Regions from separate parts of the Marinobacter sp. MBR-105 genome, predicted to be linked through region 1. Evidence: predicted binding sites of a transcription regulator. Region 1 holds the regulator's gene; each other region holds the start of a gene.
The links. The regulator LexA, encoded in region 1, represses DNA repair genes until DNA is damaged. The targets are predictions, from matches to a motif close to CTGTNTNNNNANACAG.
Positions count from the first base shown of each region.

Region 2: recA (recombinase RecA) is a predicted target of LexA. The motif match lies at 2,065-2,080, and genes of this name have one in related genera.
Region 3: recN (DNA repair protein RecN) is a predicted target of LexA. The motif match lies at 1,761-1,776, and genes of this name have one in related genera.

Region 1 covers NZ_JBRJHG010000001.1:576,289-579,563, reverse strand. Annotated here, with positions in the region: gene ACSSVV_RS02810 (gamma-glutamyl-gamma-aminobutyrate hydrolase family protein) at 1-166, opposite strand, end outside; gene ACSSVV_RS02805 (amidoligase family protein) at 159-1,160, opposite strand; gene lexA (transcriptional repressor LexA) at 1,326-1,937, shown strand; gene ACSSVV_RS02795 (cell division inhibitor SulA) at 1,977-2,471, shown strand; gene ACSSVV_RS02790 (hypothetical protein) at 2,478-2,738, opposite strand; gene ACSSVV_RS02785 (DUF6586 family protein) at 2,797-3,275, opposite strand, start outside.
Region 2 covers NZ_JBRJHG010000015.1:71,513-74,787, reverse strand. Annotated here, with positions in the region: gene ACSSVV_RS16480 (PilZ domain-containing protein) at 60-437, shown strand; gene ACSSVV_RS16475 (flavodoxin family protein) at 438-899, opposite strand; gene recA (recombinase RecA) at 932-1,975, opposite strand; gene ACSSVV_RS16465 (CinA family protein) at 2,132-2,632, opposite strand; gene ACSSVV_RS16460 (FAD-dependent oxidoreductase) at 2,674-3,275, opposite strand, start outside.
Region 3 covers NZ_JBRJHG010000002.1:341,753-345,027, reverse strand. Annotated here, with positions in the region: gene recN (DNA repair protein RecN) at 37-1,716, opposite strand; gene grpE (nucleotide exchange factor GrpE) at 1,977-2,585, shown strand; gene dnaK (molecular chaperone DnaK) at 2,679-3,275, shown strand, end outside.

The DNA.
Region 1 (3,275 bases):
CCAGCAGTTCGACATTGGTTCGGTCGCCCGGGCGTATGTAATGGGTTCTGGCGCCGTGCAGGCGCAGGCCCAGGCTGATCAGCCGGTGGGCCATGCTTCGCCGGGCCGGGCCACTAATACCGATGGTCAGGCCGGGAATGTCGGTTTCGTTTTCCCGGTCAGACATAACTGTGCTGATGCAGCCAGTCATCGGTGGTCTCACGCCAGGAGTGGGTGAGATTGTGGAAACTGAACTTCCGGGCCTTGTGGAATTCCCGCCGAAGTTCCTCAAGATCCCGCTTGTTGTTGGCAAGTTGCTCCAGCACGACCCAATCGTTCCAGACCGTGGAGAAGTGCCAGTTCGGGTTGTCGATATCGCAGTCGGGCAGCCGGTAGTGCAGGGTGGGACGACTCTTTATTCTGGGATCCCGCACGTATTCGGTTAGCAATGATTTGTTCAGATGGGCGAACAGCGGCAGAAGATCCAGTGCCTTGTTCCGGGTCGGGTTATAGTGCAGGTAGTCCCTCATCAGCGCCTCCAGATCGGGACGGTAATCATCCGCCATCAGCTTATCCGTGTAACGGCTGCTCCAGGGCTCGATGTAGGTGGTGAACTTTCGGCTGATATCCAGTTGGTGCCGGGATTTGAGCCAGTCATACAGCAGCGCGAAGGCTTGCAGGTAGCGAATCAGGGTGTCTGGCTCAAGGTCGGGCAGTTCCGGATTCAGCTGTAGCCCGAACGCAAAGTAAATGGCCTCGCGGCTACCCTCTGCACCCAGATCTCGAAGTTCGTCTACCAGGTTCTCTATCATGTCCAGTGCTGACATTGCCAGTGGCGGCCCTACAATTTCCAGCGGCACGATCTTTTCCGCTGCAAAATCAATGACATCCATGGCGTGGTTGCCGAGTTCCCGAATGGATTCCGGGAGCCTTTCATCGGCGAGGTCCAGATCTTTGATGGGATCAGAGTCCAGTTCGATGGTGAAAGCCCCGGCATCGGTGTCCAGTCGGGTGACATAACGGGACGTCAGCTCAGGCTCACCCCCAAGCAGGCGGGCAGTGTGTGCGACCAGGGCCTCGTAGGTCAGGCCGGACAGTTCAATCTCAACCCCGACTTTTCGTTCCTGGCCTTCCCGATTTGTCTTGCGTTCCGGCATCTTGCAGCGATCGTGTGCGGTCATGGTTGCTACTGGCTTCCCTGTGTCTGTTTTCCGTCACCATAACATACAGGCTGGCGCTCTCCCGTTACAGGACGGAAACGAAGCGGAGGGGCTTTACACTGGATAAAACACTGTATATAGTCATTTCACTGTATAAAAAAACAGGATCGAAATTCCGGAGCCCGACTGATGAAACTGACTGCAAGACAATCCCAGGTGCTGGACATCATACGACGTTACGTGGATGAGACCGGCTACCCGCCCACCAGGGCCGAAATTGCCGCAGAGCTGGGATTCCGTTCCGCCAATGCGGCAGAGGAACATCTGAGGGCGCTGGCAAGGAAAGGCGCCATTGAGATGGTGCCGGGAGCGAGCCGGGGCATCCGCTTACCGGAGGTGGAAGAAGATCTGGGGCTTCCGGTCATCGGGCAGGTTGCTGCCGGTAGTCCGATCCTGGCGCAGGAGCATATTGAAGATCACTGCACGCTGCAGCCGGGTTTCTTCTCTCCTTCAGCAGATTATCTGTTGCGAGTGCGGGGGATGAGCATGAAAGACATCGGGATTCTGGATGGTGATCTGCTGGCGGTGCACAGCACCCAGGATGTCCACAATGGTCAGATTGTTGTCGCTCGTGTTGGTGAGGAAGTCACGGTCAAACGCTTCCGCAGGGAAGGCAACAAAGTCTGGTTGATTGCAGAGAATGAAGAGTTTGCTCCGATTGAGGTCGATCTCACGGAGCAGGAATTGTTTATTGAAGGTCTCGGGGTGGGCGTTATCCGCCGCTCAGATCTTCACTGAGTACCGTATTCAGCAGCGCATGGCGCAGGTAGGTGAGTAATGGAACAGTTGAGCTTCACTCAGAACATGGCATTTCAGCCGGCAGCTGTTGTTCCGGCTGGCGCGGTTTCCTCTGGCGCGCGGGCGCCGGCGGCCAGGGCGGCAACGTCCGGTTCGGAGCGGCGTTCAGCTTCTGGCTTCGGTGGCAATGTTACCGAGATCATCCTTCCGGAGGAGCAGGTAGAAAATTTCCAGCTCCTGCTGCCAATGCTCACACAATTGAACCAGGAGAAACGCTGGCTGGCGTGGATTGATCCGCCCCAGTCCCTGGTGGCCAAGTGGCAGAAAATGCACGGCATTGTTGCCAGTGAAATTCTGGTGTTGAGGTCAACGGCCGAGTTCCCGGCGCAGGAACTCGCTGAGCGGGCGCTGGGCGCGGGTACCTGCCATGCCGTTGTACTCTGGACTCACAAACTGAGTCGTGCGGCGCTTGAAACGTTGCAACAGGCATCAGCCAAGGGCAACAGTCACGGTGTGGTGTTGCGCCAGAGATAAAAGTGCTCAGTGCAGGGTGTAGTGGGGCTGATTGTCGGCGAAGTCGCTGTCGTCCTCTTCCCAGTCGATGTCGTGGCTGATGTTGCCAGCGGCTTCTATGCCCGCGGCAATCATGGCCTTGGCGACGTTCATGTCCCGGTCGTCCAGCATCTCCCGGGCTTCGTCGGAGAACGAAATGCGCACCAGTGGAGCAGCGTCATCATCAATACGGCGAAGCGCATAGTCGCCGTCGGCGAGTTGTACAATTTCAAAAAACGAAGGTGACATTCATTCAACCTATATCTGCTGTCAGCGTATGTTAATGGGTTGGGTTCCGCCAGGCGGATTACCACTCGCTGTGTTGCTCGTCTATTTCTCTGGCTAAACCAGTCATGGCAGCCAGTATCTTGTTCAGGGCCTGAACGGACCGATCCGGCCCCAAGTCTGCCGAGACCGCAATAATGTTTTCTTCCGTTACGGTTTTCCGCGTTTTGGGCGGCTCCGCAGCCGCAGCCTCCAGTTGGTTCAGGTGCTGCCACCAGCTGCCCGTCGTCTCAGATAGTTCCCTCAGCTTTTCGGCTTCCGCAATCGGATAGGGAAACAGGGCCTCCAGCTCGTCAATGGAGGCAGGCCTGTCGACTTTGTTCTGGTGGCATCGGGCAATCATTACCAGCAGGAGCTCGCGAGCCCGCAGCAGCAACTCAATGGCGCCTTGCAGCTGAGCTTCCTGTTCGGGCACAGTCGCCGCGGCATCGTGCTCAACCCGGGCCAGTAACGTTTTGGCCAGAAACAGCTTTTGTGAAACCAGGGAATGCCATTGCGATG
Region 2 (3,275 bases), on a different contig from region 1:
CTTCATCTCCCGGACGGAATCCGGCCACAACAAGTACAAGACACGTGATGACTGAAAACATGACGAATAATTCCGCAGATCGCCGTATCAAGGATCGTTTTCCGGCGTCCTGCCTGAGGGTGCAGCTGCGTGAGCGCGGTTTCTTCGGCCGCGGCAAACAGCCTGTAACAGTTACCTGCCTGGACATGAACCGTTACGGTATGGCGGTGCTCTGCCCCCGGCCAGTGGATGTAGGTGTGCGACTGTTCCTTGATATCGAAGGCAAGTACATCAGTGAATCCCGGGTCGGTGCCCGGGTTATCGCCTGCCAGCCCTACCAGGCGGGATATCGGGTCAGCCTGCAGTTTGCCTATTGCCTGGATAAAAATGCCTACTCACGAACGATGGACAACGCACTGTCCCGTATTGAAGGCTTCTACAACCGCTACGCCAGCTGATCAGATCAGGCCGGCGTCAAGGCTGGCCGCCACTGCCATACCCAACTCGTAACACTGCTGTTCGAACTCGTCCCGGAATTCACCCCGGCATACCAGTGCATCCTGCACCAGCTTCCAGCGCAGCCCTGTGGTTATGGTCTCAATAGCTCGGCGGGTCCCGGTACCATCATGGCCGGCACGGATATAAAAGGCAAAAGGCAGGCCCTGGGTTTTCTCCAGGCAGGGATAGTAGCTGCGGTCGAAAAAGTCTTTCAGGGCGCCAGACATGTAGCCGAGGTTTTCCGTGGTGCCCAGGATGATGGCGTCGCATGCGAGGATGTCTTCGGGGCCAGCTTCGAGAGGCGCCTTTACCACCACCTCTACCGCTTCGATGTCCGGATTACGAGCGCCATTTTCGATGGCGCTCCGTAATCTCAGGGTATTCGGAGACGGGGCATGAGCCACAATCAGCAGTCGCTTCATGTCACGCCTCCCTATCTTTCTCTTTTTAGAATTTACAGCAGTTCGCCATTGGCTTCAGCAGGAGCCTCCGCCGTCTCTTTCTTGACCGGCTTGGGCATCAGCTTGTCACGCACTTTAGCCTCGATTTCATTGGCGATATCCAGGTTCTCTTCCAGGAACTTACAAGCGTTTGCTTTGCCCTGGCCGATCTTGTCGCCGTTATAGGCGTACCAGGCGCCGGACTTGTCCACAAAGCCTTCTTTCACGCCCATGTCGAGCACTTCCGCCATGTGGTAGATGCCCTTGCCGTACATGATCTGGAATTCTGCCTGCCTGAACGGAGGCGACACCTTGTTCTTGACGACTTTTACGCGGGTTTCGTTACCCACCACTTCGTCGCCATCTTTCACCGAACCGATGCGGCGAATATCCAGGCGCACAGAGGAATAGAATTTCAGGGCGTTACCACCGGTGGTGGTCTCGGGACTTCCGAACATAACGCCAATCTTCATACGGATCTGGTTGATGAACACCATCAGGCAATTGGCGTGCTTCACATTACCGGTGAGCTTGCGCAGGGCCTGTGACATCAGGCGGGCCTGAAGACCCACGTGGCTGTCGCCCATTTCGCCTTCAATTTCCGCTTTCGGTGTCAATGCCGCTACCGAGTCAACGATGATCACATCCACCGCGTTCGAGCGCACCAGCATGTCGGCGATTTCCAGAGCCTGCTCACCGGTGTCCGGCTGGGAAACCAGCAACTCATCAACGTTAACACCCAGCTTTTCCGCATAAACCGGGTCCAGGGCGTGCTCGGCATCGACGAAGGCACAGGTTTTACCCTGCTTTTGCGCTTCTGCGATAACCTGTAGTGTCAGCGTGGTTTTACCGGAGCTTTCCGGGCCGTAGATCTCGACGATACGTCCGTAAGGAAGGCCACCAATACCCAGAGCCACATCCAGCCCCAGGGAGCCGGTGGATACGGCAGGAATCGCCTCACGGGGCTGATCGCCCATCTTCATTACGGCACCTTTACCGAACTGGCGTTCGATCTGGCTCAATGCTGCGCCGAGTGCTTTCTTGCGGTTATCTTCCATTCTTGCAAACCCTCGTTACCTGGGCCGCTCAACCTTGCGGCAAATGCGGCAGAATCCGGAGAAAACCTGAATAGCCATCCAGTGTTTTCCTGTATATTTGAACAGTATTAAAACATATGGCCAGAAGGAGACCAACCCCCGGAAAGGTGAAAATCCTCACAGGGTTTCGACAAATCTGGTAACTCCTTCTAATACAAACAAAACCGACTGCCGGCGCACCTGATCCCGGTCACCATCGAAATGCTCTACACTGGTCTCAGTGTTTTCGACACCGTTGCCCCAGGCAAACCAGACCGTGCCAACCGGCTTGTCTGCGCTACCGCCGCCCGGCCCGGCAACACCGCTGATAGCGACAGCGATATCCACACCCGTAGCGCGGATGGCGCCTGCCACCATCTGGCGAACCACCGGCTCACTGACCGCCCCATCCTGCTCCAGGGTATCGGCCTGAACGCCTAGAATGGCCCGCTTGGCCGCATTGCTGTATGTCACCAGGCCCGCCATAACGTAGGCGGACGAACCCGCCCGGTCGGTCAGCACCTTGGCTACCCAGCCACCAGTGCAGCTTTCCGCCGTGGCGATGGTCATGCCCTTGCGCTCAAGCACCGCCGCCAGCGCCTCACCAGCCTTGGCCAATTGCCCGTCGGTCACATTCATCCTGCTCTCCCGTTTACTTTGATGCCCGTCGCCAACCAACCTCAGGCTCCGGGAAAACTGTCGACAAACCCGCGATCAATCCGGTCTTTCCACTTCCAGACCCAGGCGCCCGAAAACGTCAAAGGGCCGTAGTTGCCAATCGCCGTGCAGTCTCCCGCCGCCAGCAGGTACAACGAAAACCGTCGCGGATAGAAACGCGTTAGCGGTTTGCCCGATATCGCGGCAGCAAGATTGTGGGCCAGTATCGGCCCGGCCCGAACCGCGTGTACCCCGGAACGGTCCAGCCGTTGGTCAACCCGGCTACAGGCATCTCCGGCCACAAACACATTTTGGTGAGACGTGCTGCGATGGCAGGCGTCTACCCTGACAAACCCGGCTTCGTCTACGGCAAGGCCGCTGGCTCCCAGAAAGGGCAGAGCCCTGCCACCGGTAGACACCAGAACCGCATCGGCCCGCAATCGTCGCCCCCCGGCCAACCGGACCCCATCAGCCACCGGCTCGCCATACTCCTCAACAATCTCGACACCGGCACGCGTCAGCGCCCGCCGCACCAGGCGGCGAAAGCGGGGACGAAAGCCCGGTACCACGCCATTGCTGCCGGCCACCAGAACAGCGCCCGCCTGGTCGCAGTCCGCCGACCGCC
Region 3 (3,275 bases), on a different contig from region 1:
AGGCTGGCCCAGAAGCTCTCCGAAACGAGAGGGGGATTAGTGATGGGTTGCCTGGCCCTTTACAAACATCTCCCGGGCATGGGCTATGGTCTGTTCTGTCATGTCCACTCCGCCAAGCATCCTTGCGACTTCGCTGATCCGCCCCTGGTCATCCAGGGATTCGATGCGTGAATAGGTCGCGTCTTTCTCGGTAAATTTGCTGACGAACAAATGCTGATGGCACTGGGCCGCCACCTGCGGCAGGTGCGTGACGCACAGTACCTGGCCATTCTCGCCGAGTGATCTCAACAGGCGGCCTACGACCTCCGCAGTGCCGCCACCGATGCCGACATCCACCTCATCGAATACCAGCGTCGGTGTGGTGGAGGTTTGTGCCACAACCACCTGAATGGCCAGGCTTATGCGGGAAAGTTCACCGCCGGAAGCCACCTTGGCCAACGATCGGGCGGGTTGGCCCGGGTTGGCACTCACCAGGAATTCCACCTCTTCCATGCCGTGAGGGGCAGGTTCATCATCACTGTTCCGGCTCAGGTGGCTGACAAACTGCACCGATGGCATGCTCAATTGTGCCAACTCCCGGGCGATTCGCTGGTCGAGCTCGATGGCGGCATTCCGGCGTGTTTCTGTCAGCTTGGTGGCCAGGGCGTCAAACCGTGCCCGCAGGTTTTCCAGCTCGGCCTGAAGCTGTTCCAGGCTGCCTTCACCGCCATCCAGTTCGGCCAGCTCCTGGCTCAGGCGTTGATGCAACTCCGGCAACTCCTCCGGGGTGATCCGGTGTTTGCGCGCCATCTGATAAATGGCGCTGAGCCGTTCTTCCACTTCGTTCAGTCGGACCGGGTCGGCTTCGTAGTCGTCTACGAAGCGGCGCAGGTTGTCGCCGGCTTCTGAAATCTGAATCTGTGCTTCGTTCAGCATCTGGATGGTGTCGGTCAGTGCCGGGACATCAACCGGCAGTTGCTCCAGTTGGTGCAGTGCCTGGCGCACCAGGTCTGCGGCCGAAACCTCATCTTCAGTGCATAGCAGGGCGGCCTGGTGGCTGCTGTGAAGTACGGCGTCGGCCTGACTGAGCTGTGCCTGTTCGGCTTCCAGGGTTGTCTGTTCGTCCTCGCCCAGCGCCAACCTGTCCAGCTCTTCCACCTGATAGCGCAGCAGCTGTAAACGGGCCTCGGCCTCATCAGCATTGTGCTGGCGTTGCTGTAGTTTCTGACGCGTCTGGTGCCAGGCTTTCCATGCAGATCGGGTTTCGTCGGCCAGGCTTTCCGCGCCGGCGAACTCGTCCAGCAGCTTTCGGTGGGTTTCCTTGCGCAGCAGGGATTGATGCTGGTGCTGACTGTGGATATCCATCAGCAGGCCGCCCAGTTCTTTCAATTGTGACAGCGGGCAGGGCTGGCCATTAATGAATGCCTTGGAGCGGCCGTCCTTGCTGATGGTCCGGCGCAGGATGCAATCGTCCTTGTCGTCCAGCTCATGGCTGTCCAGCCAGGACCGGGCTTCGGGGATGCGGGATATATCGAAGCTGGCGGTAATGTCGGCACGCTTGGCGCCATGGCGAACAGCGCCGGCATCGGCCCGGCCTCCCATGGCCAGGCCAAGGGCATCAAGCACAATCGACTTGCCGGCGCCGGTTTCCCCTGTCAGGGCTGTCATACCGCGGTTGAACTGGAGTTCAACCCTTTCTGCAATGGCGTAGTTCGATACCGTGAGTTGTGTGAGCATGCCGCAACCTCCGCTCGTTCTTGAGCAAGTAATAACTCTGACCACTGTTCGTTCATACAGTTGCTGTGAATATATACAGTGTTTTTCCGGTTTGCAAACAGGAAATGATGAAAACATCAAAGATTGCGTGGGTGACGGTTGAAACCCGGGAAGCGGGCCCCATATCGGTTCGCAAAGCGATTCTTTCCTGCTTTCTGCACAAGCGGGAGTGGTTATTTCTGCAGGCCTCCGTGGCCGTGAAAACGTTATCAGGAGTTGTCATGAGTGCTGACGAAAAGCGCAACGAACAGGTAGAAGAACGCAACGAGGCAGCAGAAGCTGCGGCGGAAGGGCAGGCTGCAGGTAACCAGGATGCCGAGCAGTCACCGGAGCAGGGCTCCGAGCTGGATGTGCTGCAGCAGAAATTGCAGGAGTACCAGGAGCAGGCCTTGCGGGCACAGGCGGAGATGCAGAATGTCCGTCGCCGGGCCGAGATTGATGTGGAAAAAGCTCACAAGTTTGCGCTCGAGAAGTTTGTGAAAGAGCTGTTGCCGGTGGCTGACAGTCTGGAGAAGGCGGTCGAAAGCACCGAGGGTCACGAAAACGCAGGCGAGCTGGTTGCGTCCATTCGCGAAGGTGTGGAAATGACCCTGACGCTGTTCAAGAACAGCCTGAAGAAATTCAACGTTGAACAGCTCAACCCGGTGGGTGAGCCGTTCGATCCGCAGCAGCACGAAGCCATGTCCATGGTGCCGGCGCCGGATGCCGAGCCTAACAGCGTGGTTGCGGTTGTGCAGAAAGGTTATCTGCTTAATGGCCGGGTGGTTCGTCCGGCGATGGTCGTAGTGGCCAAGGCAGAAGATGCGCCAAAAATCGACGAGCAGGCTTGAAAAGTCGAGCAGAGCGCCAATATAGCGATTAAACAGCAAAGGCCGGGGTAGGCTTTCTCCGGAACAGCATTCAGAAAGATTTGGAGTGATTCGATGAGCAAGATTATTGGTATCGACCTGGGAACCACAAACTCCTGTGTGGCCATCATGGATGGCGACAAGGTAAAGGTAATTGAAAACGCAGAGGGTGATCGCACCACTCCGTCCATCATCGCCTACACCGATGACAACGAGACTCTGGTTGGCCAGTCAGCCAAGCGTCAGGCGGTGACCAACCCGCACAACACTCTGTACGCCATCAAGCGACTGATTGGTCGTCGTTTTGAAGATGACGTGGTTCAGAAAGACATCAAGATGGTGCCCTATAAAATCGCCAAGGCAGACAACGGTGACGCCTGGGTTGAGGTGAAGGGGCAGAAAATGGCGCCGCCGCAGGTGTCTGCAGAAGTTCTGAAGAAAATGAAGAAGACTGCAGAAGACTACCTGGGCGAAAAGGTAACCGAAGCGGTTATCACCGTGCCTGCGTACTTCAATGACAGCCAGCGCCAGGCGACCAAAGATGCTGGCAAGATTGCTGGTCTGGAAGTGAAGCGGATCATCAACGAGCCAACTGCTGCGGCCCTTGCTTATGGCCTGGACAAGAAGAGCGGTGATCGTACTGTTGCTGTGTACGACCTGGGTGGTGGTACT